DNA from 2 places in the Clavibacter sp. AC415 genome. Region 1 is predicted to be linked to the other one. Evidence: riboswitches for the same ligand, from Rfam matches in the RefSeq annotation. Region 1 holds a riboswitch; the other holds the start of a gene.
The links. A riboswitch is a leader RNA that binds a small molecule or an ion and turns the genes downstream of it on or off. The one in region 1 is predicted to bind thiamine pyrophosphate.
Positions count from the first base shown of each region.

Region 2: another riboswitch for thiamine pyrophosphate. It lies ahead of thiM (hydroxyethylthiazole kinase); the one in region 1 lies ahead of ACZ411_RS05310 (ECF transporter S component).

Region 1 covers NZ_CEEDAR010000014.1:113,303-117,504, reverse strand. The annotation lists gene ACZ411_RS05320 (energy-coupling factor transporter transmembrane component T family protein) at 1-371, opposite strand, end outside; gene ACZ411_RS05315 (ABC transporter ATP-binding protein) at 368-1,918, opposite strand; gene ACZ411_RS05310 (ECF transporter S component) at 1,921-2,577, opposite strand; TPP riboswitch at 2,612-2,722, opposite strand; gene ACZ411_RS05305 (hypothetical protein) at 2,849-3,181, opposite strand; gene glgX (glycogen debranching protein GlgX) at 3,382-4,202, shown strand, end outside.
Region 2 covers NZ_CEEDAR010000013.1:55,032-59,233, reverse strand. The annotation lists partial or broken gene ACZ411_RS04685 (bifunctional hydroxymethylpyrimidine kinase/phosphomethylpyrimidine kinase) at 1-95, opposite strand, end outside; partial or broken gene ACZ411_RS04680 (bifunctional hydroxymethylpyrimidine kinase/phosphomethylpyrimidine kinase) at 181-324, opposite strand; gene ACZ411_RS04675 (bifunctional hydroxymethylpyrimidine kinase/phosphomethylpyrimidine kinase) at 342-800, opposite strand; partial or broken gene ACZ411_RS04670 (hypothetical protein) at 922-972, opposite strand; partial or broken gene ACZ411_RS04665 (thiamine phosphate synthase) at 1,010-1,411, opposite strand; partial or broken gene thiM (hydroxyethylthiazole kinase) at 1,489-2,318, opposite strand; TPP riboswitch at 2,309-2,400, opposite strand; gene ACZ411_RS04655 (hypothetical protein) at 2,477-2,764, shown strand; partial or broken gene ACZ411_RS04650 (S9 family peptidase) at 2,799-4,202, opposite strand, start outside.

The sequences.
Region 1 (4,202 bases):
GAGGCCACGCCGATGGCCAGGACCCGGAGCGTCGTGGCGACGGCGAGCAGCACCGAGCCCTCGCTGACGACCACCAGGAGGAACTGCGCGTACACGTCCCCTGAGGTGCGACCGTAGAGGAGGATCGTGAGCCCCGCGCCGGGGGCGGCGATCCACACGGGGATGCCCCGCAGGAGGAACGCGCGGGCGCCGACGCCGGCCAGGGGCAGGAGCAGGAGCTCCAGCAGCAGGGCCGCGCCCGCCGAGACGACGTCGAGGCTCAGCACGAGCACGAGCGTCAGCACGAGCGCGGCGGCGAGGCGCGCCACCGGGTTCACGGCGGCGAGGCCGGTGGCGCGGGCAGCGGGCAGCGCCACGGGCAGCCCGCTCATCGCACGACCTCCAGGCTCGCGGGAGCGCCGGCGAGGGGGTCGAGCCGCAGGACGTCGTCCGCCAGCGCGTCGACGAGGTCGACGTCGTGCGTGACAGCCAGGACACCGACGCCCTCGCGGTCGACGAGCTCCGCCAGCAGCGCGACGAGCTCCGCCCACGTGCGCGCGTCCTGGCCGAAGGTCGGCTCGTCGAGGACGAGGAGGCGCGGGGCCGTGGCGAGGGCGGTCGCCACGGAGAGGCGGCGCTTCTCCCCGCCGGAGAGCGTGAAGGGGTTGGCCCGTGCGAGGCCGTCGAGGCGCAGGCGGACGAGCAGCTCGTCGACGCGGCGGGTCGACTCCGCGGGGTCCATGCCCACGGCGCGCGGGCCGACCTCGAGCTCGGCGCGCACGGTCGAGGCGAGGAACTGGTGCTCGGGATCCTGGAACACGGTGCCCACGCGCGCCGCGAGCTCGCGGGAGCGCCAGGCAGCGGGGTCGGCGCCGAGCCCGGCCGCGAGGTCCGCCTCCGCAGCGACCCGGCCCGCGATCGGGGGCAGCAGTCCGCCGAGCGTCAGCGCGAGGGTGCTCTTGCCGCCGCCGTTGGGCCCGGTGAGGGCGGTGACCCGCCCGGAGACGAGACGCAGGTCGACGCCGTCGGCCACGCGCATGCCCCGGGCACCGCCGCGTCCGACGGCCAGGTCGTCCGCCCGCACGAGCGGGACCGTCGCCGGGCGACGACGGACCGGAGCGGAGGGCTCCCGCCCGGGCACCCACACCCCCGCCGACGCGAGCCCGGCGCCCTGCTCGCGGAGGACGGCATCGGGCGGACCGTCGGCGAGGATCCCCCCGTCGGCCGCGAGGACGACCACGCGGTCGACGAGGTCCTGCCACACGGCGACGCGGTGCTCGATGACGACGAGCGTGGCGCCCGTCGTCGCGACGACCGCCTCGACGGCGCGCCGCACCTCGCCGACGCCCTCGGGGTCGAGGTTCGCGGTCGGCTCGTCGAGGAGGAGGAGCCCCGGGCGCATGGCGAGCACGCCGGCGAGGGCGAGCCGCTGCTTCTGGCCGCCGGAGAGCGCCGTCGTGGACCGGTCGAGGGCGACGTCGAGGCCCACCGCGTCGAGGGCGGCGCGGACGCGGGGCCAGATCTCCTCGCGCGGGACGCCGAGGTTCTCGCAGCCGAACGCCACGTCGTCGCCGACACGGGAGAGGATCACCTGCGCGTCCGGATCCTGCAGCACGAGCCCGGCGCGGCCCCGGAGACCCGCCGGGTCCCGACCGTCGACGCGGAGCGACCCGCGGGCCTCGCCCTCGTCGTCGCCGCCGAGCACGCCCGCGAGCGCGTGCATGAAGGTCGTCTTGCCGGCACCGGACGCGCCGAGCAGGAGCACGCGCTCCCCCGGCTCGATGACGAGGTCGACGTCCCGGACCGCCCAGGCGCTGCGGCCGGCGTGCCGCCAGCCCCAGCCCTCCGCGCGGACGGACGCCCCGCCGACCGGACCCGCGGGCACCCCGTCCGCCAAGTGGACGCGGGAGGCCGCGGGACGGCGAGCAGGCCGCCGCACGGTCAGACGCGGGCCGCGGTGTCGCGGCCCGAGGCGAAGCGCGAGAGCGCGCCCGTGCGGGCGAGCGCCCGCGCGACCAGCCACGAGAGGAGGCCCGCGATGACCGCGCCGGAGACCAGCGCCGCGATCGTGTAGACCGTGGCGAACAGGGCCGACGACCCCGGGTAGTAGGTGATGAGGTCGGTCATCGCCATGGCGAGGCCCGCGCCCATCCCCGCGAGGACGGCCACGTAGGCGCGCCAGTTCGCGTAGAGGAACACGAGGAGCACGAGCTCGGCCCCGAGGCCCTGCGTGAGGCCGGAGAGCAGGGTCCCGACGCCCCAGACGTTGCCGACCATCATGGAGACGAAGGCCGCGAGGAGCTCGCCGTAGAGTGCGGCGCCGGGCTTCCGGATCACGATGCCCGTGAGGACCCCCGCGAACAGCCACCCGCCACCCGCGAGCGCCTGCAGGCCCGGGAGGAGGGGCTCGAAGAAGCCGCCGATGGGTACGGAGGCCGTGTTCCAGAGGACGAAGACGAGGCCGGAGGCCACGCCGAGGACGCTGGCCACGACGATGTCGATGACGCGCCATCGCGAGCGGAGGCCCGAGCGGGGAGCGCGGGGGACGTCGGCCGACGAGGCGGAGGCGGGTGCGGTGGTCGAGGATGATGCGGTCACTGTCGTGCCCTTCTAGGTGAGAGGGAGAGGGCACGGGTAGAGAAAGGAAACCTCCCTGCGCTGGCATGATCCAGATCAGGTTCGACGGTCGAAGATTGGGGATCTTCCTCTCAGCCCGGCTCACCGGACTCCCGTGTTCCCGCCGAGCATAGCGCCCGCGCGACCCGACGCGGCGGCATCGTGCAGCCGCGCCGGGCGACCGAGGGCGGCCGGACGCACGGGAGCGCGGGCGCCCGAGGGCACCCGCGCTCCGCGTTGGTCGTGCTGCCGGCTACTTCAGCGTCTTGATGAGCTTGACGAGGACCTTGCCGGAGATCCAGATGACGGGGGTGGCCACCGCGAGCAGGGCGATGACGTTCGGCTGGAAGCGCACCTCGCCGTCGGTGGCGATGTAGGCGCCGATCGGCCAGGTGGCGCCGCCGCCACCGCCGCCGCCCGCGACGTTGCCGTCGGAGTCGGGGAGGTCGCTGCCCCCGCCGAAGCCGTACCAGGCGAATGCCACGGGCACGATGGTCGAGCCGTCGATGTCGAGGGGGTCGCCGTAGACCGTCCCCACTCCGGCGTTCTTCACGTTCTCTGCGAGCTGTGCGACGAGGTTGGTCATGCGTCCCACCGTACCCCGCGAGACCCGGCGGATGCGGGTCGATCCGGGTCCTCACGGTACCCTCGCCCCTGGTGCGTCGCTGCGTCGCATCCGGCCTCCCCCGCCGCTGCGGCCCATGCGGATCCACCGCCTGCCCCGCCCCCGACGGATCGCGATCCCGCGCGCCGTCGGCGGACGAGTCGACCCAACTGGAGGACCACTTGCACACCTGGCCCGGAAACCCCTATCCGCTCGGCGCGACCTTCGACGGGAGCGGCACCAACTTCGCGCTGTTCAGCGAGGTCGCCGAGTCGGTGCAGCTGTGCCTCATCGAGGAGGACGGCACCGAGACCCGCGTGGACGTCACCGAGGTGGACGCGCACGTGTGGCACTGCTACCTCCCGCACGTGCAGCCGGGGCAGCGCTACGGCTACCGCGTCACCGCGCCCTACGAGCCGGAGGCCGGCCACCGGTCGAACCCGGCGAAGCTCCTCCTCGACCCGTACGCCAAGGCCACCTGCGGCGAGTTCGACTGGCACCCGTCGCTCTTCGCCTACGAGTTCGGCGACCCCGACAGCCGCAACGACGAGGACTCGGGCCCGCACATGATGCTCGGCGTCGTGGTGAACCCGTTCTTCGACTGGGACGGCGACCGGCTCCCCCGCACCCCCTACAGCGAGTCCGTCGTCTACGAGGCGCACGTGAAGGGGCTCACGCAGCTGAACCCGCGGGTGCCCGAGGAGCTGCGGGGCACCTACGCCGGCATCGCGCACCCCGCCGTGATCGACCACCTGCAGCACCTCGGCATCACCGCGATCGAGCTGATGCCCGTGCACCAGTTCGTGCAGGACAACACGCTGCTCGAGAAGGGGCTCCGGAACTACTGGGGCTACAACACCATCGGGTTCTTCGCGCCGCACAACGCCTACTCCTCCACGGGCGAGCTCGGGCAGCAGGTGCAGGAGTTCAAGTCGATGGTGCGCGCGCTGCACGCGGCGGGCATCGAGGTCATCCTCGACGTCGTCTACAACCACACGGCCGA
Region 2 (4,202 bases), on a different contig from region 1:
CTCGTCGTGGCGATGCGCGGGCCGGGGACGACGTGGACGGCGGCGTCCGCGGCGTCGGAGCCGTCCGCGCCGTCCGCGCCGTCCCCGGCGGGCACGACGAGCGCGTGCCGGGCAGTCGTCCACGCGGAGGTGCCCGCCCTTGACGATCACGCGCACGCCGTGACGCGCGGCGAGGGCGCGGCCCTGCGCGAGCGCGGCGTCCCAGGCGTCGGCCTCGGGCTCGCCGAGGAGCGCGGCGAGCTCCGGCAGGTTGGGCGTCACGACGTCGGCGAGCGGGAGGAGGTGCCGCAGCGCCTCGGTGGCGTCGGCGTCGAGGAGGGCGTCGCCCGACTGGGCGACCATCACCCGATCGAGCACCACGACCGGCGGGCGCGCCGCGCGCAGCCAGTTCCGCCACCTCGTCCACCACGCGCGGCGGATCCGAGCATGCCGACCTTCACGGCGTCGATCACCACGTCGTCGGACACCGCGTCGAGCTGCGCCCGCAGGAATGCGACCGGCGGCACGTGGATCTCCCGCACGCCCCGCGTGTTCTGCGCCACGAGCGCCGTGACGACGGCCATCCCGTAGCCGCCGTTCGCCGCGATCGACTTGAGGTCGGCCTGCACGCCCGCGCCACCCGTCGGATCCGTGCCCGCGATGCTGAGGACGCGCGGGACGGCGCGGCTGCCGCGGGCCGTGCCGGAGGCCGCGGCGTGGTCGTGGTCGGCATCGGCGGACTCGTCGGCAGGGCGGAGTCGTCGCCGATGGGGGCGGGTTCGGCGGGCGCGGACGCCCCGCCCGCAGCCCGCCGCCCGCACCCGAAGCCCATGCCTCCGCGAGGTCGCGGCAGGCGGCCGCCGCGGGATCCTCGGCCGCGCACACCGCGGACACCACGGCGGTGCCCGCCCCGCCCGCGGCCGCCACCGCCGCCACGTCGTCCACGTCAACGCCGCCGATCGCGACGCACGGCACGGGGGAGAGGCCCGCGATGATGCCGAACCCGTCGTGCCCGAGCGGCGCCGGGTGGTCAGGGCTTGGTGCTGGTGGGCCGGATCACGCCGACGCCGAGGTAGTCGACCGTGCCGTCCGGCAGGGTGCGGACCGCCTCCACGTGCTCGGGGGCGTTCGCCGTGAGGCCGAGCACGAGGTGCCGGTCGGGGCTCGCGGCGTCGAGCATCCGCCGCACGAGGTCGGCCGGCGCGTCCGACTGCCCGACGTGGACCCCGTCCACCCGCGCGCCCCGGGCGAGCGCCGCGAGGACCACGTCGACGCGGTCGTCGACGAGGAGCACGGGCCGCGGCGCGGTCGGATGCGCGGCGGCGTGCGCGTCGATGACGGTGGCCGCCGCGAGCACGGTCGCCAGCAGGTCGGCCGCGCTCGCGTGCTTGTCGCGGATCTGCACGGCCGTCGCCCCGCCCGCGACCGCGGCCGCGACGACCGCGGGCACGCCGCGCGCGCCGCAGAGCGCCGGATCGGTGACGAGGTAGACGGACAGGTCGATGCCGCTCACGACAGGCGCTCGCGCTGCGCGACCCAGGCCGGGGTCGCGGCAACGAGGCCGATCGAGCAGCGCGACCGCGAAGGAGCCTGGACCGCGGGCGCCCTCGGCGGCGACCTCCGCGGCGATCGTGTAGACGCTCGTCGCGGCGACGGCCGCCCGCAGCGGATCCGGGTCCAGCGACGCGAACGCGGCCATCACGGCGCCGAGGGCGCGGCCCCCGCCGGTCACCTTCGTGAGGAGCGCGTCGCCAGTGTGCACGCGCACGACGCGGTGCCCGTCGGTGATGTGGTCGACGGGCCCCGACACGGCGACGACCGTGCCGTAGGTGCGGGCGAGGAGCAGGGCCGCGTCGAGGGCGGTCCTCCACCTCGTCGGTCGCGTCCACGCCCCGGCCGCCCGCTCCGCCCGTCGCGAGCGCGAGGATCTCGGACGCGTTCCCGCGCACGGATCGTCGGCGACAGGGCCACGAGCTCGTGCGCGAGCCGGGTGCGCACCGGCAGGGCGCCGACCGCGACGGGATCCAGCACCCAGGGCGTGCCCGCCTCGCGGGCGGCGTGCGCGGCCTCGACCGCGGCCTCCCGCTGCTCGGCGTGCGGCGTGCCGAGGTTCACGAGCACCCCCGACGCGATCCGGGCGAACGGCCCCGCCTCGGTGGGCACGTCGGTCATCGCGGGCGCGGCACCGAGCGCGAGCAGGACGTTGGCGGTGAAGCCGGTGACGACGGCGTTCGTGATGCACTGCACGAGCGGCGTGCGCTCCGCAGCAGCCGGAGGAGGTCCGCCGAGGCGACCCCCGTTCCCGTGGTGTCGTGGGTGGACGGGCGCGCAGCGCTCATGATGACATCCCTCCGCCGGTGCGAACCGGATCAGGTGCGACGGGTCTCATCTCAGCCCTCGTGGGCACCCCGTGTCAGGGATCCACCCTAGAGGTGTGCGCGGAGCCGTGCCTAGGCCAGGTCGATGGCGTCCGCAGCCGCGAGGACCGGGAGGCACGATGGACGGGACCTACGTGATCCCTGCACTCCGCCGCGGCCAGCCGCTCCGGGAGTGGGACGACATCCCGGCGCGGTTCGCGGCGGGAGCCGCACATCTGATGGTCCAGGGTGCCGACGCGGCGGAGGCCGTCGGGCGGCTCATCGCCGGCGAGACGCTGGCCTCCGACGACGTCATCGCGTTCGGCCGGCTCAACTTCCACTGCTACCTCAGCGGATGGGTGCCGATGATCGCTCTGTACCGGGAACCACGGATCGATCCGACCGCCGCCGAGCTGCTCGCCCTCTGAGGCCGCGCGGCGCGACGACGGTCAACGGTCTGCTCTACCCGAGCCCCGCCACGTCGAGCACCCACGCGTAGTCCGAGGCGCGCTCGCGCCACGCGTCGTAGCGGCCCGACTTGCCGCCGTGGCCGGCCTGCATCTCGGTGCGCAGCAGCACCGGCGCGCCGACCTCGCGGAGGCGGGCGGTCCACTTCGCGGGCTCGACGTAGAGGACGCGCGTGTCGTTGAGGCTCGTGACCGCGAGGATCCGCGGGTACTCGACGCCCTCGCGCACGTTCTCGTACGGCGTGTACGACTTCATGTACGCGTACACCTCGGGGTCGTGCAGCGGGTCGCCCCACTCGTCCCACTCGATCACGGTGAGGGGCAGCGACGGGTCGAGGATGCTCGTCAAGGCGTCGACGAACGGCACGCCCGCGAGGATCCCGGCGAACCGGTCGGGCGCGATGTTCGCGACCGCGCCCATGAGCAGGCCGCCGGCGCTCCGGCCCTCGGCCACCAGGCGGTCGGGGCTCGTCCACCCGCGCGCGATGAGGTGGTCGGCCGCCGCGACGAAGTCGGTGAAGGTGGTGCGCTTCGTGAGCGTCTTGCCCTCGTCGTACCAGCGGCGGCCCATCTCGCCGCCGCCGCGCACGTGCGCGATCACGAACGCCATGCCCCGGTCGAGCAGCGACAGCCGCGCGATGGAGAACGACGGGTCGATGCTCGCCTCGTACGAGCCGTAGCCGTACAGCAGGAGCGGCGCGGGCGTGCCCGGGTGCACGAGGCCGCGCTTGTAGACGACCGACAGCGGGATCTCCGTGCCGTCCTCCGCGGTCGCCCACTCGCGGGTCTGCACGTAGTCGTCGGGGTCGTAGCCGCCGCGCACCGGCTGCTGCTTGAGCAGCCGCAGCTCGCGGGTGGCGAGCACGTAGTCGTAGGTCGTGGCGGGCGTCGCGAGGCTCGTGTACCCGAGGCGCACGGTGGGCTGCGCGAACTCGGGGTTGCCCGCGGTGCCGACCGTGTAGATCGGCTCGTCGAAGGCGATCTCGTGCAGCTGCTCGCCGTCGAGGACCCGGTCGAACGGGATCACGCCGACGCGCGTGAGGCCCTCGCGCCGGTACGACACGACGACGTGGTCGGCGAACGCGCTGGCGTCCTCGAGGCGCACGTCGTCGTCGTGCGGGATGACGACCTGGCGGTCCGTGGTGGAGGTCGGGTCGTCGGCGGGCACGTCGATCAGCTCGAAGTTGGTGGCGCCGTCGTTGTGCAGGATGAGGAGCCGGTCGCTGCCGTCGATGACCGCGTGGTCGACGTCGTACTCGACGCCGTGGCGGCGCGGCCATACCGGGCGGAAGGTGCCCGTGGGGTCGCCGGCGTCGAGCAGCAGCACCTCGGTCGTGATCTTCGAGCCGACGTAGACCATGAGGTACTGGCGGCTGCGGGTCTGACGCCGAAGCCCGCG